Regions from separate parts of the Pseudomonas sp. PME37.24/006 genome, predicted to be linked through region 1. Evidence: predicted binding sites of a transcription regulator. Region 1 holds the regulator's gene; each other region holds the start of a gene.
What was found. Region 1 encodes FliA, which starts transcription of late flagellar genes. Its sites were predicted from a motif close to CTAAAGTTTNNNNNNNNNNNGCCGNTAA; they were not measured.
Positions count from the first base shown of each region.

Region 2: ACZ3GY_RS23400 (methyl-accepting chemotaxis protein) is a predicted target of FliA. The motif match lies at 4,066-4,093, and genes of this name have one in related genera.
Region 3: flgM (flagellar biosynthesis anti-sigma factor FlgM) is a predicted target of FliA. The motif match lies at 4,514-4,541, and genes of this name have one in related genera.

Region 1 is NZ_JBVHNL010000002.1:681,983-689,786, forward strand. It holds gene ACZ3GY_RS08695 (protein-glutamate methylesterase/protein-glutamine glutaminase) at 1-313, opposite strand, end outside; gene ACZ3GY_RS08700 (chemotaxis protein CheA) at 356-2,569, opposite strand; gene ACZ3GY_RS08705 (protein phosphatase CheZ) at 2,581-3,369, opposite strand; gene ACZ3GY_RS08710 (chemotaxis response regulator CheY) at 3,389-3,763, opposite strand; gene fliA (RNA polymerase sigma factor FliA) at 3,917-4,660, opposite strand; gene fleN (flagellar synthesis regulator FleN) at 4,657-5,496, opposite strand; gene flhF (flagellar biosynthesis GTPase FlhF) at 5,584-6,891, opposite strand; gene flhA (flagellar biosynthesis protein FlhA) at 6,907-7,804, opposite strand, start outside.
Region 2 is NZ_JBVHNL010000007.1:24,605-32,408, reverse strand. It holds gene ACZ3GY_RS23415 (TRAP transporter large permease) at 1-636, shown strand, start outside; gene ACZ3GY_RS23410 (OprD family porin) at 706-1,968, shown strand; RNA gene ffs (signal recognition particle sRNA small type) at 2,195-2,291, opposite strand; gene ACZ3GY_RS23400 (methyl-accepting chemotaxis protein) at 2,391-4,025, opposite strand; gene ACZ3GY_RS23395 (HU family DNA-binding protein) at 4,313-4,591, shown strand; gene ACZ3GY_RS23390 (OPT family oligopeptide transporter) at 4,713-6,425, shown strand; gene ligA (NAD-dependent DNA ligase LigA) at 6,822-7,804, opposite strand, start outside.
Region 3 is NZ_JBVHNL010000001.1:1,089,491-1,097,294, reverse strand. It holds gene flgD (flagellar hook assembly protein FlgD) at 1-537, opposite strand, end outside; gene flgC (flagellar basal body rod protein FlgC) at 552-995, opposite strand; gene flgB (flagellar basal body rod protein FlgB) at 1,007-1,417, opposite strand; gene cheR (protein-glutamate O-methyltransferase CheR) at 1,706-2,533, opposite strand; gene ACZ3GY_RS05105 (chemotaxis protein CheV) at 2,641-3,579, opposite strand; gene flgA (flagellar basal body P-ring formation chaperone FlgA) at 3,659-4,417, shown strand; gene flgM (flagellar biosynthesis anti-sigma factor FlgM) at 4,581-4,916, shown strand; gene ACZ3GY_RS05090 (flagella synthesis protein FlgN) at 5,022-5,489, shown strand; gene ACZ3GY_RS05085 (flagellar brake protein) at 5,630-6,319, shown strand; gene ACZ3GY_RS05080 (MFS transporter) at 6,390-7,721, opposite strand.

The sequences.
Region 1 (7,804 bases):
GCAGGAAATCCACCGCCCCGGCATCCAGCGCATCCAGGGTGACCCGAGCGCCTTCGTGGGTGAGCGAGGAGAACATCAACACCGGTGTCGGGCAGCGCTGCATGATGCTGCGCACGGCCGTAATGCCATCCATCAACGGCATCTCGTAGTCCATGGTGATCACGTCCGGCTTGAGTGCCAGCGCCTGATCGATGGCCTCACGTCCGTTGGTGGCCGTGCCGACCACGGTGATGTTGGGATCGGACGAGAGGATCTCCGAAACCCTGCGGCGGAAGAAGCCGGAGTCGTCGACCACCAGTACCTTGACAACCATAAACACTCCTAAGCGGCACGGCAGAGGCCGCGCCGCGGACGATCAGATACGCCGTGCGTAGCGTTTGAGCATGCTTGGCACGTCGAGAATCAGGGCGATGCGCCCGTCGCCGGTGATGGTCGCACCCGACATGCCAGGCGTGCCTTGCAGCATCTTGCCCAACGGCTTGATCACCACCTCTTCCTGGCCGACCAGCTGATCGACGACGAAGCCGATACGCTGATTGCCGACGGTGAGAATCACCACATGGCCTTCGCCTTGCTCTTCGTGGGCAGCCTTGCTGACCAGCCAGCGCTTGAGATAGAACAGCGGTAATGCCTTGTCACGCACGATCACCACTTCCTGGCCGTCGACCACGTTGGTGCGCGACAGGTCGAGGTGGAAGATCTCGTTGACGTTGACCAGCGGGAAGGCAAACGCCTGGTTGCCCAGCATCACCATCAGCGTCGGCATGATCGCCAGGGTCAATGGCACCTTGATGACGATCTTTGAGCCCTGGCCTTTCTGCGAGAACACGTTGACCGTGCCGTTGAGCTGGGAAATCTTGGTCTTCACCACGTCCATGCCGACGCCACGGCCGGACACGTCGGAAATCTCGGTCTTGGTCGAGAAGCCGGGAGCGAAGATCAGGTTGTAGCATTCCAGATCGGTCAGGCGGTCGGCCGCGTCCTTGTCCAGCAGGCCCTTTTCCACGGCCTTGCTGCGCAACACGTCGGCGTCCATGCCCTTGCCATCATCGGTGATCATCAGCAGGATGTGATCGCCTTCCTGCTCGGCAGACAGCACCACGCGACCGGTACGCGACTTTCCGGCAGCCTCGCGCTCTTCCGGGCTTTCCACGCCGTGGTCAACCGCGTTGCGCACCAAGTGAACCAATGGATCGGCGAGGGCTTCGACGAGGTTCTTGTCGAGATCCGTCTCTTCACCAACCAGTTCCAGGTTGATCTCTTTTTTCAGTTGCCGAGCCAGGTCACGAACCAAGCGCGGGAAACGCCCGAAGACCTTCTTGATCGGCTGCATGCGGGTCTTCATGACCGAGGTCTGCAGATCGGCGGTCACAACATCGAGGTTAGACACAGCCTTGGACATGGCCTCGTCGCCGCTGTTGAGCCCCAGGCGCACCAGGCGGTTACGCACCAGCACCAGCTCGCCGACCATGTTCATGATTTCGTCCAGACGCGCGGTATCGACCCGCACGGTGGTTTCCGCTTCATTCGCTGGAGCAGGAGCAGGAGCAGCGGCCGGCGCTACGGCAGCGGCTTTAGCAGGCTCGACCTTGGTCGCCGGTGCTGGTACAGCCTTGGCTGCTACCGGCACAGCGGGTTTGGCTACAGGTTTCGGCGCCGCAGCTGGGGCAACAGCAGCGATCGCCGCTGGTTCGACGAACTTACCTTTGCCGTGCAGCTGATCGAGCAGCGACTCGAACTCATCATCGGTGATTTCATCGCTCTGCGCCGCAGAGCTGGCGGACGCAGCAGGAGCCGTCGGTGCCGGCGCCTCTACCGCAGCAGCGACGAATTGGCCTTTGCCATGTAACTGATCGAGCAGAGCCTCGAATTCGTCATCGGTGATGTCGTCGCCATTGGCGCTGCTCGAGACACTGGCCGGTACAGGCGCAGCCGTTTCGACAGCGGCTGTCGCCGAAGCCGCGAACTGACCTTTGCCATGCAACTGATCGAGCAGCGACTCGAATTCATCGTCGCTGATTTCGTCGTCCGAAGCGCTCGCTTGCGGTTGTGGTTCGTCGTCCAGAGCATCGAGGAGCTGTGCGAACTCACTGTCGGTGATGTCCGCCTCTGCTTGGGCGGCCTGGGCTACTGATTCAACGGGCATAGCTGCAGCAACCGCAACAGACCCTGCGGCAGGAGCAGGCTCAGCGAGTCGTGCCAGCGCTGCCAGCAGCTCGGGAGAAGCCGGCGTCGGCGTAACACGCTCGCGTACTTCGGTGAACATGCCATTGACGGCATCCAGCGCTTCGAGCACTACGTCCATCAACTCGGAGTCGACGCGACGCTCACCCTTACGCAGGATGTCGAACACGTTCTCGGCAATATGGCAGCATTCCACCAACTCATTGAGCTGCAGGAAGCCTGCCCCGCCTTTTACCGTGTGAAATCCCCGAAAAATCGCGTTGAGCAGATTCATATCGTCCGGGCGGCTTTCCAGCTCCACCAACTGCTCGGACAACAGCTCGAGAATCTCGCCGGCCTCTACCAGGAAATCCTGGAGGATTTCTTCATCGGCGCCGAAGCTCATATGACGTGCTCCTAAAATCCCAGGCTGGACAGCAAATCGTCGACGTCGTCCTGGTTCGATGCGACGTCATCACGCTTATCGGCATGAATCTGTGGACCTTCACCATGGGACGTATTTTTTTGTTTGTTCTGCTCTACACGTAATTCATTGTGATCGTGATCGATGCCGGCGAAACGGTCGACCTGGCTGGCCATCAGCATCAGTTTCAGCAGATTGCTCTCTACCTCGGTCACCAACTGGGTGACGCGTTTGATCACCTGCCCGGTCAGATCCTGATAGTCCTGCGCCAGCAAAATGTCGTTGAGGTGCCCGGACAGTTTGCTGTTGTCACGCTGGCTGCGCGCCAAAAACAGCTCGATGCGTTTGGCCAACTCACGGAAAGCCTCAGCGCCCATTTCACGGCGCATGAAACGCCCCCAATCTTCGCTCAGAGCATCGGCTTCGCTGCTCAAATCATTGACCAGTGGTGCACTCTGCTCGACCAGATCCATGGTGCGATTGGCCGCACGCTCGGTCATGGTCACGACGTAGTTGAGCCGCTCCGTCGCGTCAGATATCTGTGAGACTTCATTGGCGTGGGGCACCCGAGGGTCAAGCTGAAAATTGACGATGGCGTTGTGCAGCTCACGCGTGAGCTTGCCGACTTCGTGGTAAAGACCACGGTCGCGCGCCTTGTTCAGTTCATTGATCAGCTGTACCGCTTCGCCAAAGTTGCCTTGTTCGAGGCTGCTTACCAGTTGGCGGGCATTGCTTTTCAGAGTCGACTCGAGGTCGGCCTCTTGAGAATCTTCGTGTTCCATAACAACCTCGCGGCAGACATCAGCCGTTGACCCGCTCGAAGATTTTTTCGATCTTTTCCTTGAGCACCTGGGCGGTGAATGGCTTGACCACGTAGCCGTTCACACCAGCCTGAGCGGCCTCGATGATCTGATCACGCTTGGCTTCTGCCGTCACCATCAACACTGGCATTTGCTTCAAGCGTTCATCCGCACGCACCGCGCGCAGCAGATCGATTCCGCTCATGCCCGGCATGTTCCAGTCGGTCACGAGGAAGTCAAAGCTGCCGCTTTGCAGCATCGGCAAGGCCGTGACGCCATCGTCGGCTTCCGCCGTATTGGTAAAGCCCAAATCACGCAAAAGATTCTTGATGATCCGGCGCATCGTCGAGAAATCATCGACGATGAGGATTTTCATGTTCTTGTCCAAGTCGACCTCCGTACAGTCCTAAAACGCCATCAGCATTCTGAAGCGCTTATAAATCGTGAAACCGGCCTGGCGGAACGCCGCAAAACTATTGCGCCCGGCTTTGCTGCGTTCACTGTGTTTTTCCAGCGCCCTGCTAATTCCTTATGCGCGCCATTCCACTAACCGTGCGCGTAAACGCGCGGCACACTGACTGTGTAATTGGCTGACCCGCGACTCACTAACTCCCAGTACCTCGCCGATTTCCTTGAGATTCAACTCCTCGTCGTAATACAGCGATAACACCAACCGCTCACGCTCCGGCAGATTGCTGATAGCGTCGGCCAGCGCTGCCTGGAAACGATTGTCTTCCAGCTCATGCGAAGGCCCTTGGAGCAAGGAGCTTGTGTCTTCCTGCAGCCCACCGCTTTCGCCTTCTTGCAACAGATCGTCGAAACTGAACAGGCGGCTACCCAAAGTGTCGCCAAGAATGCCGTAGTAATCTTCGAGACTCAATTGGAGTTCGGCAGCAACCTCCTGATCTTTAGCGTCTCTTCCCGTTCTCGCTTCAATTTTTCGGATTGCGTCGCTGACCATCCGGCTGTTGCGGTGCACCGAACGCGGCGCCCAATCACCCTTGCGCACCTCATCGAGCATCGAACCCCGGATACGGATACCCGCGAACGTCTCGAAACTGGCGCCCTTACCGGCGTCGTATTTACGCGATGCCTCAAGCAGGCCAATCATGCCGGCCTGAATAAGGTCGTCCACCTGCACATTGGCAGGCAGACGCGCCAACAGGTGGTAGGCGATGCGTTTGACCAATGGCGCGTAACGTTCAATCAACTGATGCTGTGAATCTCGTGCTGTTGCCTTGCTGTACATACGGAGTCCAGAGGCTGTCGTCATACAGCCGTGTCTGCAGTCGGTTGTTGCACCAGGCGTTCAACGAAAAATTCCAGGTGGCCTCGCGGGTTGGCCGGCAATGGCCACGCATCAACCTTCTGGGCAATCGCCTTGAACGCCAGCGCGCACTTCGAACGAGGGAACGCCTCATATACCGCACGCTGTTTCTGTACGGCCTTGCGTACCGATTCGTCATAAGGCACTGCGCCCACGTACTGCAGCGCAACATCCAGAAAACGGTCGGTCACCTTGGTCAGCTTAGCAAACAGATTACGACCCTCTTGCGGGCTATGCGCCATATTGGCAAGCACCCGGAAACGGTTCATGCCGTGGTCTCGATTGAGCAGCTTGATCAGCGCGTAAGCGTCGGTGATCGAGGTCGGCTCGTCACATACCACCACCAGCACTTCCTGCGCAGCACGTACGAAGCTCACCACCGAGTCGCCGATGCCCGCGGCGGTGTCCACGATCAGTACATCGAGGTTGTCGCTGATATCACTGAAAGCCTGGATCAGACCAGCATGCTGCATGGGCGTAAGCTGCACCATGCTCTGAGTACCGGAGGCCGCCGGCACGACACGAATGCCACCCGGACCCTGCAGGACAACATCGCGAAGCTCGCACTGGCCGTCGATGACGTCAGCCAGGGTGCGCTTGGCCGTCAGGCCGAGCAATACATCGACGTTGGCCAGCCCCAGGTCAGCATCCATGAGCATGACGCGCCGACCGAGATCCGCCAGCGCCAACGACAAATTCACCGACACATTGGTCTTGCCAACGCCGCCCTTGCCGCCGGTCACCGCGATCACCTGTACGGGATGCATACCCATGTTATCTATACACCTTGTCTAACTTCGCTTTAGAGCCACATGGCCATTGTGCGCTGCTGGAACGACCACAGCCAGCGCTTCGCCACACCTGCATGATCATCCTGCGCGTCGTGCCGGGTCTTGGTACAACCCGGCAAACATATCGGCCATCGTATCCTCACTCGGTTCATCCGGAGCCTGCAGGCCTACAGCACGGCTGACCAACTGATGGCTGCGCGGCACATGTACATCGTCCGGAATTCGCGGGCCGTCTGCCAGATAGGCTACCGGTAGACGGTGGCTAATAGCCAGACCCAATACCTCTCCCATGCTGGTTGCCTCATCCAGTTTACTCAGAATGCAGCCGGCCAGCCCACAGCGCTTGTAACTGTGATACGCCGCCTTGAGCACTTGCGCCTGGCTGGTTGCAGCCAGCACCAGATAATTGCGGGCGTTGATGCCTCGGCTTGCCAGGGTCTCCAATTGCATACGCAGCGCTGGGTCATTGGCTGGCAGGCCGGCAGTATCGATGAGAACCACTCGCTTGCGCACCAACGGCGCCAGCGCCTGAGTCAATGACTGACCTGGATCAACGTGGGTCACGGAAACGCCAAGGATACGGCCCAGCGTTTTGAGCTGCTCCTGAGCACCGATACGGTAGCTGTCCATACTCACCAGCGCGATATTCGCAGCGCCGTACTTGAGTACGTAGCGTGCCGCGAGCTTGGCCAGGGTGGTGGTCTTGCCCATGCCAGCCGGGCCGACCAGGGCGATCATACCGCCCTCCTCCATCGGCTCTTGCTTGGGCGTCTGAATCGAGTGTGCCAGGTGCGCCAGCACCATACGCCAAGCCTGGCGTTGATCGCTCAGCGAGGCAACGCGCTCAAGCAGTGTGCGTGCCAGCTCAGCCGGCAAACCCATGCGCTGCAGGCGGCGCCACAGGGCGGCCTGCTGTGGGCGGCGGCTCTGCATCTGCCCCCAGGCCATGGAACCCATCTGCATTTCGATCAGCTCACGCAAGCCATGCAATTCGGAGCGCATGGATTCCAGGGCAGACTGGTCGACCGAAGCCGAGGCCGGCTTCTTCTGCTGACGCTCAAGTACGGCGTCCAGGCTGTCGGCTGGTGCCACGCTCGGCGCTTCGGCGAACAGCTGACGATCCTTACCGGCATCGAGCTGCGCACGGGTGCTCAGCTCGGCCTGAGCGGAGGCGATGCGCGACTGCGTCTTGCGCAGCTCGGCCTCCAGGGCCGGATTCGGTTGCCGCGCCGGAGCGGGTTGAACCTGATAATCGAGTGCGGCCGTCAACTCCACGCCACCTGCCACGCGGCGGTTACCGATGATGGTCGCATCAGCGCCCAGCTCATCACGAACCAGCTTCATGGCTTGGCGCATATCGGCGGCAAAAAAGCGTTTGACCTGCATGGCCCGTACCCTCGATTAGTTCTGCCCCACCGTCGCAACGATGGTGACCTGCTTGTTGTCCGGAATTTCCTGGTACGCCAGAACATGCATGCTCGGGACGGCCAACCGGGCGAAACGCGAGAGCATTCCCCGAACCGGCCCGGCCGCCAGCAGAATCACCGGCTTGCCAAGCATCTCCTGACGCTGCGCTGCTTCCACCAGGGAACGTTGCAGCTTCTCGGCCATGCCAGGCTCCAGGAGGATGCCATCCTCGGAGCCTTGACCGGCCTTCTGAAGACTATTTAGCAATATCTGTTCCAACCTTGGTTCAAGGGTGATCACAGGCAGCTCCGGCTCTAGTCCCACGATGTTTTGCACGATTGCGCGAGCCAGCGAGACGCGTACTGCGGCAACCATGGCGGCGGGATCTTGACTCCTCGGGGCGACGTTAGCGATGGCTTCGGCGATGGTACGGATGTCGCGTACCGGCACCTGCTCCTGCAACAGTGCTTGCAGAACCTTGAGCAGGGTCGACAGCGAGATCAGGCCGGGAACCAGCTCTTCTGCCAGTTTTGGCGAGCTTTTCGCCAACAATTGCATCAATTGCTGGACTTCTTCGTGGCCTAGCAGCTCGTGGGCATGCTTGTGCAGAATCTGATTGAGGTGGGTGGCGACTACGGTACTGGCGTCCACCACGGTGTAACCAAGGGACTGCGCCTGATCGCGCTGGCCTGGATCGATCCACACAGCTTCCAGACCGAACGCCGGATCTTTGGCGGCCACGCCGTTGAGGGTGCCAAACACCTGGCCCGGGTTGATCGCCAGCTCGCGATCCGGATACACCTCGGCCTCGGCGACGCTGACCCCCATCAAGGTCAGGCGATAAGCGTTAGGCTGCAGATCCAGGTTGTCGCGAATGTGCACGGACGGCATC
Region 2 (7,804 bases), on a different contig from region 1:
ATCTTCCTGGTGGTACTCGGTGGTATCTATGGTGGCTGGTTCACCCCCACCGAAGCCGCGGCAATTGGCACCGTAGGCACTGGTTTCTTCGCTTTCACCCTGGGCAAGATGAAGCTCGGTGAGTTCAAGGAGGTGTTACTCGGCACCGCTATCACCACCGCCATGATTTTCATGATCCTGCTCGGTGCTGACGTGATGAATGCCTTCCTGGCGCTTTCACAATTGCCCAACGCGGTCGCCGAACTGATTTCTGGCGCAGGCCTGCCACCGTTCCTGGTGCTGGCCGGGATCCTGATCCTGTACCTGATTCTCGGCTGCGTGATGGACACCATGTCGATGATCCTGCTGACCATTCCGATCTTCTTCCCAGTCATCATGGGGCTGGATTTCTATGGTCTGGACGCGACGGAAAAGGCCATCTGGTTCGGCATCCTCGCCCTGATGGTGGTGGAAATCGGCATGGTCACCCCGCCATTGGGCATGAACGTCTACGTGATCGCCAGCATGGCTCGCGACATTCCCATGCGTGATGCGTTCATGGGCATCGTGCCGTTCCTGATTTCGGACATCCTGCGCGTCATCATTCTCGTGCTGTTTCCGTCAATAACCCTGTGCCTGGTTCGCTGGCTGACTTGACGAAACTATTTCTCTCCACCCCACCGTGGGAGCGGTGGGTAACGTTCACAACACCAAAGGAAAACAACAATGAAAATCATCGCCGTACTACCACCTAGCCTAATCGCACTGGCTATCGCAGCAAGCGCCCTGCCAATGGCCGCCCAGGCCGAAGGCTTCGTTGAAGATGCCAAGGTCACCCTCGGCCTGCGCAACTACTACTTCAACCGTAACTACCTGAACGGCACCGATCCGGTGATCCGCGGCGAGCGTCAAGGCCAGGCTGAAGGCTGGACCCAGAGCTTCATTCTCGATGCCCGCTCCGGCTACACCGCCGGCACCATCGGCGTTGGTCTCGACGTACTGGGCCTGTACAGCATCAAGCTGGACGGCAACCGCGGCGCCGCCAACACCCAACTGATGCCGATCCACGGTGATGGCCAGGCCGCTGACAACTTCGGCCGCACCGCCGTTGCTGCCAAGGCCAAGCTCTCCAAAACCGAACTGAAAGTCGGTGAGTGGTTCGCCGTACTGCCAATTCTGCGTGCGGACGATGGTCGTTCCCTGCCGCAGACCTTCCAGGGTGCGCAACTCACCTCCAGTGAAATCGACGGCCTGACCCTGTATGGCGGTCAGTTCTGGAAGAACAGCCAGCGTAACGACGCCAGCCGTGAGGACATCTCCTACAACGGTATCGCCGGCGATGATTTCAACTTCGGTGGTGGTGAATTCAAATTCAACGGCAACAACACCATGGTCGGCGTCTGGCACGCACGACTGGAAGACATCTACCAACAAAGCTACCTGCAACTGACCCACAGCCAACCGGTGGGCGACTGGGTACTGGGCGCCAACCTCGGCTATGTAGATGGCAAGGACGAAGGCGCTGCCAAAGCAGGCAAGCTGGACAACAAGGTCTATCAGGGCAGCTTCTCCGCCAAGACCGGCAGCAACACCTTCACCGTGGCGTACCAGAAGCTCAACGGTTCGACCAAGTTCATGCGTGTCGACGGCGCCAGTGGCGGCACCCTGGTCAACGACGGTTTCACCAACAGCTACGACGCTCCGAACGAGCGCTCCTGGCAGGTGCGTCATGACTTCAACTTCGCCGGTGTCGGCGTTCCGGGCCTGACCCTGATGAACCGCTATGTCAGCGGCGACAGCATCCACGCAGCCGATGGCCGCAAGGATGGCGAAGAGTGGGGCCGCGAATCCGAACTGGCCTACACCGTCCAGGACGGCACCCTGAAGAACCTCAGCGTGCGCTGGCGTAACTCCGACGTCCGTCGTGACGTTGGCCAGGATCTCCACGAAAACCGCCTGATCTTCAACTACCCGCTGTCGATCCTGTAAGGCTTACACCGCATCGCTTTACTCCAGTGTCATGGCATATTTGGCCCGTCCTCGTGACGGGCTTTTTTATGCGCAGGCGCGCACGGCGTCAGCAGTCACTGCTCGACTGTTCCTGCAAAGGAAACAAAGGCGACGGACACACGAAAACGCCACTGCGGCATGTACCGAGCGTCGAAGAGAATATTCAAAAGATAGACGACCTGAGCAGGTCTTGAAATGGAGGCAACCCTACCAGCCACACCCCGGCACACAATGTTCCCGCTGTGGCTGCTTCCTTCCGGATCTGACCAGGTTCACGGGTAATCGTTGCGGGGGGACCGGCAGGGCCACCATAACGCTGCTCACCTTGCAGTGAGCCGGCGCCATTGTACCGGCTTGCGCCGAACTTACAACTGCTTCAAGCACTTAGCATCATTCACAGACTAAACCCGGAAACGCCCCACCAAGCGCGCAAGATCACTGGATAGCTCGGACAAACGCTGGCTGGCCGCAGTACTTTGTTGCGATGTTTGCGCGGCCTCATTGGACAATTCACGGATATCGCTGATATTACGGGCGATCTCCTCGGTAACGCTGCTCTGCTCCTCACAGGCGGTGGCGATCTGCGCGGCCATGTCGTTGATGCGCTGCAGCGAGTCGCCGGTATCGCTCAATGCCTGATCGACACCGGCAGCCTGTTCGACGCTTTCGCGCGCCTTGACGCTGCCCGCGTGGGTGGCTTTGACGGCATTCTGCACGCCGCCCTGTAAACGCTGAATCATCTCCTGAATGTCTTTGGTGGACTCCTGGGTACGAGCGGCCAGCGCCCGAACTTCATCAGCGACCACCGCAAAACCGCGACCCTGTTCGCCGGCACGGGCCGCTTCGATGGCGGCATTGAGGGCCAGCAGGTTGGTCTGTTCGGCGATGCCACGGATCACCGCCAACACCTCACCGATCTTGCCTGCTTCCTGCTCGAGGGCCTGGATGCTGTCCGAGGCGCTTTCCACCTCGTGCGCCAGTTGCCGAATCGACTGGATGGTCGCCCCGACCACCCGCGCGCCGTCGCGGGACTGGGTTTCTGCGTTGCGTACCGCATCCGCCGCGCCTTGAGCACTGCGCGCCACTTCATGCACCGCGGCACTCATCTCGGTAGCCGCTGTACTGACCTGATCCACCGCCGCATGCTCACTGTTGATCAGGCGATCATTCGCACTCGCCATGCCAGCCAGGCTCTGCGCAGAGCTTGCGACTTCCCCAGTCACGCGACCTACTTCGCTGATCAGCGGCTGCAGCTTGTCGAGAAAGCGGTTGAACGCCTGACTCAGGCGCCCCAGCTCATCGCGTGAGGTCACCTCCAGGCGCACCCGCAGATCCCCATCGCCATCGGCCAACTGCTCGATGCGGGTGAGCAATCGGTGCAGCGGCCGGGTGATGAGCGCAGGGAAACCGATGATCAGCAACAAGCAAACCAGCAATCCACAGATCACCACCGCTCCCTGCTGCCAGGCCAGGCGTTCGCCATGGGCAATGGCGGCAACGCCCAGCCCATTGGCGGCCTGATCCTCCAGCTCACCGAGCTTGTCGATCACATCACGCATGGCATCGAACTGCGCCTCGCTGTCACCAAAGCTGAGGCGCGACGCGGCAGCGGGATCGGTAGCAGCCAACTGCACGACCTGCGCGGCCGTGCGCTCCCAACTGGTAAAGGCACGTTCGAAGTCCGCGACCAATCGCAGCGCCTCGTCGCCTGGCTGCATCTGCGCATAAGCCTTGACCCGGTCGGCGGCCTGCTTGACGTTGTCCACCTGTGACTTGCGAAGGTCAGCTACATGATTCTCAGCGACCTCGCCCAACAGGCTGCGCTCAGCGACCAATGCCTGGTAAAGGTCACGATCAGCATTGAGGAGCAGACTGACGCCCGGCAGATAACGGTGGGTCAGGCGATTACTGGAGTCGACGACCTGGCCGATGCCCCACATGCCCAGCGCGCCCATCAGCAGCAGTAACAGGGCTAGAAAGATGATCGGCAGAGCGATCTTCGAACGAAACCCGAGATCAGCGAGCAAGCGCAGCATGGCAACCCCCGAACAGCTATGGACTGGTTCTGGTACGTCGTTTTCAGCAGCATAGCCGCAATCCTTATCGCCGCGCAGACGCCCCTATCCGCTTTGGCCACACAAAAAATGACGATCAAAACCAAAAACTGTGGCGGATGCCCGTAATTGAGCACTGCCACGGGAATTTACCGTGAGCAGGTAGGTCACAATGAAGCCTGATTGACCGGGAAAACCGCCCAGTCGATCGCCTATGATGCGCGGGCATTAATCAATGCCACACTTTTTCATCCCCAAGGAGCAACCACATGGCCATTACCAAAGACCAATTGATCGGTGACATCGCAGAAGCCATCGACACGCCGAAGACCACCGTCCGTGCGGCGCTCGATCAACTCAGCGAGATCGTCAGCGACGCCTTGGAAAATGGTGGTGAAATCACCCTGCCTGGTATCGGCAAACTGAAGGTCAGCGAGCGCCCTGCACGCACCGGCCGCAACCCGCAGACAGGCAAAGCCATCGAAATCGCTGCCAAGAAAGTAGTGAAGTTTGTACCGGCTAAGGCCCTGACCGACGCGGTCAACTGATCTATCGGCGGGGCGTCACCAGGCGCCCCGCTGCATCCCCGCAACACGCCCCTCTCGATAAGACTGAACCCACGCCGACCTGTCGCCTCAAACGACGACATCCGTCAGACGCAGGTTCGCCATGCCCGCCGACCGCGAACTCACCTTCCGCGCACTGTTTTCAGGTGTTCTGCTTGGCGCCTTGCTGACGCCTTCGAATATCTATTCCGGCCTGAAGATCGGCTGGTCGTTCAACATGTCGATCATCGCCCTGCTGGTCAGTTACGGGATCTGGCAGAGCTTGGTGCGCTGGCGCCTGGGCACCGCCTGGAGCATGCGCGAGAGCAACATCAACCAGACCACGGCATCGGCTGCCGCCTCGATCATCTCCGGCGGTCTGGTCGCACCGATACCGGCCTATACCCTGCTGACCGGCCAGCAACTACCCACGCTGCCACTGGTGGCCTGGGTGTTCTCGGTGAGTTTTCTGGGTATCTGGGTGGCCTGGTACCTGCGCCGCAGCATGGTCGAGGACACGCGGCTGCGCTTTCCCGAAGCGGTCGCCACCCTGGAAACCATGCAGCAGGTCTACAACCATGGCCGTGACGCGCTGCAGCGTCTCTACGTGCTGGGCGCGGCGGCCTTGCTCGGCGGCCTGGTCAAGTGGGTCGATACGCTACTGGCGCTGCCGCGCTGGTCGCCCTCGGCGAGCCTGGAACGGCTTACCTTCAGCCTCGATCCCTCACCACTGCTGATCGGTTTTGGCGGCATCATCGGTATTCGCGTCGGTCTTTCCCTGCTGCTCGGTGCGTTGATCGCCTGGGGTGGCCTGGCGCCCTGGTTGCTCGGCAGCGGCCTGGCGCCCATCGCAGAAGACGCCAGCGGCCCGCAATTCGGCCCCTTGGTGGAGTGGCTGTTGTGGCCCGGCGTGACATTGCTGGTGTGCGCCACGCTCACCTCCCTGGCGGTGCGTTACCGCATCAGCCGGCGCTTGGCCAAAGCGGCGCCCGACAACAACAGCAGGCAGGCACCGGAAAAGCTGCCGTTGACCATGCTCGGGCTGGCATCGCTGCTGGTGGTCACTTTGCAGGTACTGCTGTTCGATATCGACCCGCTGATGGCGCTGCTCAGCGTACCGCTGGCGGTCGCCCTCGCCTGCATGGCGGCGCGGGTGGTGGGTGCCACGGGTATTCCACCAATTGGCGCCACGGGCCAATTGTCCCAGCTGACCTTTGGCCTCATCGCTCCCGGGCAGGTCGGGGTTAATCTGATGGCCGCCAATACCGCTGGAGGTGCTGCCGGGCAATGCACCGATCTGCTCAATGACTTCCGGGTTGGCCATGCCATCGGTGCCAAACCCTACAACCAGCTGATCGCCCAGTGCCTGGGCATCTTCGTCGGCAGCATCGTCGGCGTGCTGGTCTATCAGATTCTGATTCCCGACCCGCAGGCCATGCTGATTACCGAGCAATGGCCCGCTCCGGCTGTGGCCACCTGGAAAGCGGTGGCCGAAGTGCTGGGCTACGGCCTCGACTCGATCGACAGCAGCGTCCGTTGGGCGATGCTGGTCGGCGCACTCTGCGGCGTGCTGTTCGGCATATTGGAAGCCAGCCTGCCCGTGCAATCGACCTTTGCCCGCCTGCTGCCGAGCTCGGCGGCATTCGGCCTGGCCTTCATCATACCCGCCTCCATCTCGCTGATGATGGCGCTGGGCGCCCTGCTCGCCTGGGTGATTCAGTCACGTTGGAGGAGCCTGGGCGAACGCTTCACCATCGCCGCAGCGGCCGGCCTGGTGGCTGGGGAAAGCATCGTCGGTGTTGGTGCGTCGTTCTGGATGATGTTTGCGGGTGGTTGAGGGTTGATGCCGGGATCGCCGGCTAGCCGGCTCGTAAACAAGCCATACACCGTAGGACCCCGCTTGCGGGCGAGAACGATTGCGGCCATCACGCAGAACCTAGGCATGACCGCCATTCGCCGGCAAGCCGGCTCCTACACGGTCGCGGCACCCTGCATCGTATTTGTAGGAGCCCCGCCCCCGGGGCGAATTGTGGGCATATCTCGGTAGCGAGGTTACCCGAGCCATTCGCCGCGAGGTCGCGGCTCCTACAGTCCGTTACGCCACGCGCACGTTGGCCCGTAGCCTGGCGTTGAGCGAAGCGATACCCAGGGGCCTTCCCAGGTGTCGCTGCGCTCTACCCAGGCTACGAGAAGCAACGGATAAGGGTGATGGGGATTAGCTGTCGCTACGAAATCACTCGGTGCCGATGCCAAAATCCGCCAGCCTGGCGATAAAGGTCTGCTCATCGAGCACGGCAACGTTCAGCTCGGTAGCCTTGGCCAGTTTCGAGCCGGCACCGGGGCCGGCGACCACGCAGGTGGTCTTTGCCGATACCGAGCCAGCGACCTTGGCGCCCAGGGCTTCCAGCTTGTCCTTGGCGATATCGCGGCTCATCACTTCCAGACTGCCGGTGAGCACCCAGGTCTGGCCAGCCAGCGGCAGGCCTTCGACCACCTTTTTCTCGCTTTCCCAGTGCATGCCGAAATCACGCAATTGCGCTTCGATGGCGCGTGCGCGCTCGGCATTTTCCGCCTTGGCGAAGAACTCCCGCACCGATTGCTTGGCCTTCTCGTTGAGCCCCTTCATGGCACTCAGGTCGAGCCAGTCAGCAGCGATCACACCGTCGAGGCTCTTGAAGCGCTCGGCCAGGTTCTTCGCGCCGGTCACTGCAACGAAGGGAATATTCAGCTTGTCGAGCAGCCCGCCCAGCGTCGTGCTGGCCGCGAACTCAGCGGACAGTTCGCCCTGATCCTGAAGTTCCAGGCCACGCTCGAGAAGGTGCTTGATGACGGTCTGGTTGTGCGCGTCCTCGAAGAAGCTGTGAATCTCGTGGGCGACCTCCAGGCCAACATCCGGCAGGTAGGTCAGCACCTCGGGCAGCGCCTGGGTGACGCGTTCCAGCGAGCCCAGAGAGCGGGCTAGCACCTTGGCGGTTTCCTCGCCGACATCGGGAATGCCCAGCGCATAGATGAAGCGTGCCAGGCTCGGTCGCTTGCTGTCGGCGATGGCATCGAGCAGCTTGCGGCTGGACACCTCGGCGAAGCCTTCGAGACCAACGATCTGTTCGAACTGCAGGGTGTAGAGATCGGCTGGCGAGCCTACCAGGCCTTCGTCCACCAGTTGCTCGACGCTTTTCTCACCCAGGCCTTCGATGTCCATGGCGCGACGCGAGACGA
Region 3 (7,804 bases), on a different contig from region 1:
ATAGGTCGCCTGTGCTTCGAACCTGTAAGTGCCCGGCTTCATCACATTGCCGCTGGAGTCCTTGCCGTCCCAGATGAAGCTCACGTTGCCAGCCTGCTGCTCACCCAGATTGATACGACTGACCACCGAACCGGCACTGTCATACACGTTGACGTACACGTTGCTACTGCTGGTTGGCAGCACCGCACTGGCCTTGAAGCTTTCACTGGTATCGACCACCGCCTTGTCCACCGGCACGATCACCTTGCGACCGACCAGCGAAGAAGCCTGCAGGGCCTGGGAGGACTGATAGCCGGACAAAATGGTCTCCATGCTCGAGTTGAGCTTCTCGACCCCTTCCACAGTACTGAATTGCGCCAACTGCGCGATGAACTCGCCGTTGCCCTGAGGCTCTAGTGGGTTCTGGTTATTCAGCTGCGCCACCAGCAGGTTGAGGAACTGATCCTTGCCCAGCTCCTTGTTCTGTGTGGTGGAATCCTGCTTGACCTGATACTTGTCCAGTACCGAACTGGAGCTGACGCCATCAACAGTGCTCATTTCTCACTCCCGGCTCACTGACCCAAGGTCAGAACGCGCTGCATCATCTGTTTGGCGGTATTCATCATTTCCACGTTGGTCTGGAAGGCGCGACTGGCAGAAATCATGTCCGCCATCTCCTCGACCACGTTGACGTTGGGGTAATACACATAGCCGGCTTCATCGGCGGCCGGGTGATTAGGCTCGTAGCGCGGCATCAGACTGCTCTGATCCTCGACGATACCGAGCACCTGAACACCGGCACCCGACTGATCCTGATCAGCGAACAGCGAGCCGTTTTCACCGCCCTGCGCCTGCTGAAATACGGTAGCGAACACCGGGTGACGTGCCCGATAGGTCTGATCGATGCTCGATGAGACCGATTCGGCGTTGGCGATGTTGCTGGAAATGGTATTCAGGCGAGTGCTCTGGGCACTCATGCCGGTTCCGGCGATATTGAAAACGCTGGTAAGTGACATATCAGGCTCCTTTATTCACCACGCAGGGCGCTGACGAGCCCTTTGAATTTACTGTTTAGCAGCGTGAAGCTGGCCTGGAAGGCAACCGAGTTCTCGGCATAATTGGCTTGTTCGAGCTGAGCATCGACGGTGTTCTGATCGATCGAAGGCGCAGTCGGTGTTCGATAGGCCAGCGCCGCATCGCCCATTGGCACGCCTTCTGCTGCGATATGGCGGCTATTCGTGGTTTTCAGCCCCGAATTACCACTGCCGCCACTCTTGGCTGCCTGCTGGGCCAGCACGGAGGCGAAGTCCAGATCCCTGGCCTTGTAGTTGGGGGTATCGGCGTTAGCCATGTTGTTGGCCAACACCTCGGCACGCTGGGCGCGGAAGCCCAATGCCTTCTCATGAATGCCAAGTGCGCTATCGAAGCTGATGCTCATCTCAGGAACCTTTGCCGTGGCGGCGAGCCTGTTTGCGTACAAACCTCACAGCAAAGCACGTGCCAATTTATTTTTTATCTTATAAATCAGCCTGATATGCTAAAAACAAAAGGAACAAGAGATCCAAGCGGCAAAGCTTTTCCGCCGATTGGCAAGGTGGCAGCGGCAATCCGACGGAGATTTGCCGCTTTTCTGACGCGCAAGTGACAGAACACTGTCAGGCGTAATGGGTAAGGCAGAATAGAAAACGGGAGGCCAAGGCCTCCCGTTTTCTATTCGCGAGTCGGATCACTTAGCTTTGTAAATGATCCCAGGGCTGCACTGCACCATCTGGTATTTCTCAGGCAAGCCGTTGAGGGCTTCAGAAGCGCCGAGGAACAGATAGCCGCCTGGCTTGAGCATGGCGTGAATGCGCGTGAGGATGTCCTTCTTCACCTCGGCGGAGAAGTAGATGAGTACGTTGCGGCAAAACACGATGTCGAACTTGCCGAGGCTCGCGTAGCTGTCCAGCAAGTTCAGCGGGCGGAACTCGACGCGGCTCTTGATGGCTGGCTTGACCACCCAGCGCCCAGGCCCTTTGGGATCGAAATAACGCTGCAGACGCTCCTGAGCGAGCCCCCGGCCCATGGCCAAGCTATCGTACTCGCCCGATTTACAGTTATTGAGCATGGTCGGTGACAGATCGGTAGCCACGATCTGCACACCAGTCTTGAGCTGGCCGATATTGCTGCGCTCGAACTCATCGATGCTCATCGACAGCGAATACGGCTCCTGCCCCGACGAACAGGCCGCCGACCAGATACGCAGCCGCTGCCCCGGATAGGCCTTGATGAGCTCGGGCAGCACACGATTTTTGAGCACTTCGAACGGGTAGGCATCACGAAACCACAGGGTTTCATTGGTGGTCATGGCGTCGACTACCTGCTCGCGCAACCCACTGCGTGGCTGAGTCTGCATGCGCTGCACCAACTCACCCAACGTCTTGATGCCGTTGGTCTCCATCAGCTTGTTCAGCCGACTGGAAACCAGGTACTGCTTATTGCTACCCAGTACGATGCCACAGGCTTTTTCCAGAAAGATCCGGAACTGTTCGAAATCCAAATTACCTGAAGACACTCGCGAAGCCTCGCCCATCTATGAAAGTCGAATACGGCAAGCGCGCCAATGCACGCCTACCGACTTTACCGCCAGCACCCGGCCAAAAACACCAGGCAACTCATACCTTATGCCGAGTGATCGCTCGACTTGATGCGTTCGACCACACGAGAAGCCAAATCGTCCGGACGAAATTTCGCCAGAAAATCGTTTGCACCCACTTTCTTCACCATCGCCTGGTTGAATACTCCGGACAGCGAAGTATGCAGGAGAATGTGCAGCTTCTGCATGCGCGGATCAGTGCGAATCGCCGCGGTGAGCGTATAACCATCCATCTCAGGCATTTCAATGTCGGAGATGATCATCAATAGTTCCTGCTCCGGCGACTTGCCCTCATCCACCATCGCGCGTAGGAAATCCAGTGCCTGACGCCCGTCATTCAATGCAGTCACCTCGACGCCGACCGTCTGCAGACAACGCATCACCTGTTTACGCGCGACCGAAGAGTCATCGACGATCAGCACATGCTGACTGACCGCCTTGGTCTGGGTCTCAACGTCCACCACGCCAACGGAGATAACCTCGGAGGTCGGTGCTACTTCGGCGAGAATTTTCTCCACGTCGATGATTTCGACCAGCTTGTCATCCAGACGCGTTACTGCCGTCAGATAGTGGTCGCGCCCTGCCCCCTTGGGCGGCGGGTGAATTTCTTCCCAGTTCATATTGACGATGCGCTCCACAGAGCGCACCAGGAAACCCTGCACCTTGGTGTTGTACTCAGTGATGATGACGAAGCTGCTCTGCAGATCACCACCCAACGGCCGTTTGCCTGTCGCCATGGACAGATCCAGAATCGGAATAGTGCCGCCGCGGATGCTCGCCACACCGCGAACCACCGGGCTCGACTTGGGCATGATGGTGAGTTTCGGGCATTGCAACACCTCCTTCACCTTGAAGACGTTGATCCCGTACAGCTGTGGGCCATCGAGACGAAACAGCAGCAGTTCTAGGCGATTTTGCCCAACCAGCTGAGTACGCTGGTTGACCGAATCCATCACACCGGCCATGTACGGGCTCCCATGATTCCAGTAACACATCAGATTTAGTTAGCGTAGCAGGCGGCACGCACCTTGCTTCCAACCAGGCATGAATGCACAAACGACAATTATTCGACGCTCGATAACCAAGAGCCTTCGTTGCTTGGCAGTTTTACCTGCTTTACTGGCACTCGGCTATAGCACGCTGACAACTGCCTCAGTCACCCTGCCCGATCAGCTTATCGGCGAGACTCAGCGCTTTCTTGAGCAGGCCGTAGAGGACTATTTGCAGCGCAGCAATATCCAGGCGCGCCACGAGATTCAGATCAACCGCTTGGATCCACGCCTGCGGCTACCGTTATGTGATCAATCGCTGACGACAACCCTGGAAACGCCAGCCGAACCAGTAGGCAGAGTCACCATGCGCGTACGTTGCGATGGCGCAGCACCTTGGACGGTATTCGTTCCCGGTCAGGTGCGCCTGTATCGTGAGGTGGTTACCCTGGTGCAGCCCGTCAAACGCGAAGGCGTGCTCAGCGAAGCCGATGTAATGCTGGCGGAGCGAGATGTAGGCTTGCTCAACCAGGGCTATCTGACTGATGTAGAACAAGCGATCGGCAGAAAAGCCACCCGCGCCATGCTGCCAGATCAAGTCTTGGCCCCCACACACATCCGTCAGGCAGAGGTAATCCGCCGCGGCGATCAGGTAGTGATCAGCGCACGCAGCGGTGGTATCAATGTGCGCATGCCCGGCGAGGCGCTTTCCGACGGTGCCGTGGGTAAGCAGATCAGTGTGCGCAACCAGCGCTCGCAACGGGTGGTTCGCGCCAGAGTGCTAGGCCCGGGGCAGGTTGAAGTCTCCATGTAGGCATGACTTGCATTTATTTCTACAGGCATTGTCGAACGGACTGGCTGACTGGAGAATGAGGGTGTTTTAGACTGTGCAAGCGACGCAATTTTTTGCCTAAAGTTTTTCTGGGCATAGCCGACAAACTAGGCAAGCGTCCAAACTCTGTCAGAGGTTTTGCATCATGGTCATCGATTTCAACCGACTCAACAGCACCACGCCAGCCAGCACAACACGTGCCGGTAGCGCCCAGGGCGGCAAGAACGAAGCCATCGATAACAAGGCCGGTGGTAACGAAGCCGCCGCCCAGAAAGCGGCTGTCAGCGCAAAGAGCGGTGAATCCGTTCAGCTGAGCAGTGAAGCACAGCAATTACAGAAAACCGTCGACAAGCTGCGCGACCAGCCTGCCGTCGATACCGACCGGGTAGCCAAGCTCAAGCAAGCCATTACTGACGGCACTTACCAGGTCGATAGCCAGCGCGTCGCGAGCAAACTGCTCAATTTCGAGTCCCAGCGCTAGTCTTCGGGCTTGTACTGGGGTGTTGGACGCCTAGAGACCGTTCGCCGTTTTGCTGGCTTGTTGGCCGACAGATCTTGAACAGTTTCTTCCCCAGAGAGCCCGCTTATGAACGCTACGCCCCTGCTCGACCTATTCAATGAAGATATCGGCCACGCCGAGCAATTGCTTGAGCTGATCGAAGCCGAATTCCAGGCCCTGAGCGAGCATGATTTGCCGCGCCTGCAGCAGATACTGGCAGACAAGCAGCCCTTGCTGGCCAGCCTTGACCAGCATGGCAAGCATCGCACCCAGATACTCCTCGGCTTCAACCTGAGCGCTGATCGCGCCGGCTTGCTGGCGCTCGCCGAGCGTTCGGATCAGGGTGATGCCCTAGTGACCGCTAGCGATAAACTGAGTAGCCTGCTGGAGAGCTGCCAGAGCGCCAACCTGCGCAATGGCCGGATCATCCGATCAAGCCAGAAATCAACAGAAAACATGCTCGGTATTTTGCGCGGCAACGAAACGCCTTCGCTCTATGACAGCAGCGGTGGCACCGCTAAAATCGGCAGCAAGCGCCCACTCAGCCAGGCCTGACATAACAACAAGATGCGCAATGATGCCGAAACGGCATTATCATTGACGCAGCAGTACTATGCCCCGGAGATCACTGGTTCGTGTCCAACCCCTTCGCCCAGGACGATGGCCCGCAACCTCCGAAAGTGCTCAAAGCACCGATGGAAATTGTTGCCAACCTACGCCTTCTGCAACACCACCATGACCCCCTGATCATCATGTTCAAGGAGCGCAATCAGCGCTTCCAAAGCTTTGTGATAGAGGTAGACCGCGATCAGAATCTGCTGATTCTCGATGAGATGATCCCCAGTGATGGCGAGCGCTACCTGCAGAACGGCGAAGCTTTCCGCGTTGAATCTCTGCATGACGGGGTACTGATCGCCTGGGATTGCCCAGCCGGCATGCAGGTAAGTGAGCATCAGGGAGAGCGCTGCTACAGCGGCGAAATTCCCCAAATGGTGCTTTATCATCAGCGTCGCAACGCGTTCAGAGCAGCGCTCAAGCAGTCAGACCAGGTCAAGGTGGAACTCGACGGAGCCAAGCTGCGCAGTCCACTGGAAGGCCTGATGCTCGATATTTCCGCCTCAGGCTGCAAGGTTCGCCTCCCCGGCAACGCCAGCGAAAAGCTGCAGCCGGGCCAAGTCTATGAGAGCTTCTGCGCACTGCTTCCGATAGGCAGACTGGAAGCCTCCGTAGAGCTGCGTCATGCTCGTTATGACGAGAAGCTTGATCTCACCTTCGTCGGCCTGCATTTCGCCAACTTAAGCGGACTGCAACAGCGACTGGTGGAGCGCTTCGTCTATCAGTTACAACGCGAAGCGCGCCGCTTCGAGAGCGACACCTTTCTATGAATCGCCTCTAGGGCCTGATGACGTTTCAGCTGCTCGGGTTGCGCTGAAACATCAACAATTCCCGGACTGATCAGGCTTGCGACGGTGCCGTAGGCTTATCTGCAGAATCGGCGTCAGTCTGCACATCAGGATCGGTCACAACGGGCTCAAGCATCTGATCCTGAACAACCTGCTCATCGACACGTGGATCCAGCGCAGCCACCAGTGGTGAAGCGGTCATGTTCACAGGCATCGCCACGTGCTGCAGCGGCGCATCATCGACCTGATGGAGATGCGTGACGATGTTCGAGCGCACTCTCCAGACCAGGAACAGACCGCAGACGCAGAAGAAGGCGTACAACATGTTGGCGCCGAAAAAACGCATCAACACACCGACCAGCAGCGGCCCGATACAAGCACCGACACCAAATGTCACAAGCAGCATCGCGGTCAACGACACACGCCGATCCGCCTCGACATGGTCATTGGCGAACGCCACAGCCAGGGGGTAAAGACTGAACTGCAGCATGCTGACAACAAAACCAACTGAAATCAGCAGCAACAACGGCGCTTCATGAAGGATAGCCAGCGGCGCCGCCACAACCACCATCACGCCTGACATGCCACGCATCAACTTGACCCTGTCGAAACGATCCGACAGCCACCCCAGAGGAGCCTGAACAATCAGGCCGGCAAGAATGCAGGCCCCCATAAATATGCCGACCTGCTCCGTCGCCAGCCCCATGTCAGCCGCATAGAGCGGTGCCAAACCATAAAAAGAGCCAATCATCAGGCCAGCTACGCCAATGGCCGTCAGCGATAAGGGAACACGCTGAAAGAAGAAGCGCATTTCCAGTGGCGCTGGGTGCAAGGGTGAGGGGTGCATACGTCGGGTAAGGGCCACGGGAACCAGGCACAGCGCAAAGGCCAAGGCGACCAGCATCAATAGCTCGAGGCCCAATGTCGGGTGTACGACCAGAACCAGCTGGCCAAGCACCAGCCCAAGGTAAGAGGCCGCCATGTAGCCTGCGAACACCAACCCACGCTGCTTGGTATCGGCCTGCTCATTGAGCCAGCTTTCGATGACCATGTACTGGCACATCATCCCCAAGCCTACCAGTACACGCAGCACTAGCCAGGCTGGCAGCCAGTCGAGTAAACCGTGCCCCAGCACCGCCGCAGTGACTACGCCAGCACAGGCCACATAGGCGCGAATGTGGCCGACACGAGCAATCAGCCGGTGACCAATCTTGCCGCCCAGCACCAACCCGAAGTAATTGGCAGCCATCAACGCGCCCGCCCAAACGCCCTCGCCGGATTCGGCCAGACGCAGTGCCAGGTAGGTACTCAACAGGCCGGAGCCCAGCAGCATTAAAACGGTGGCGATGTACAGAGAACTGAAGGACTTCCAGATCATGCGCATTGGACTGCGACGACTCCTTGTAACTTGAAGCCACCAAGGGGCAGCTCAATCTAAATCAAACAAACACCCAATGGGCAAACAGC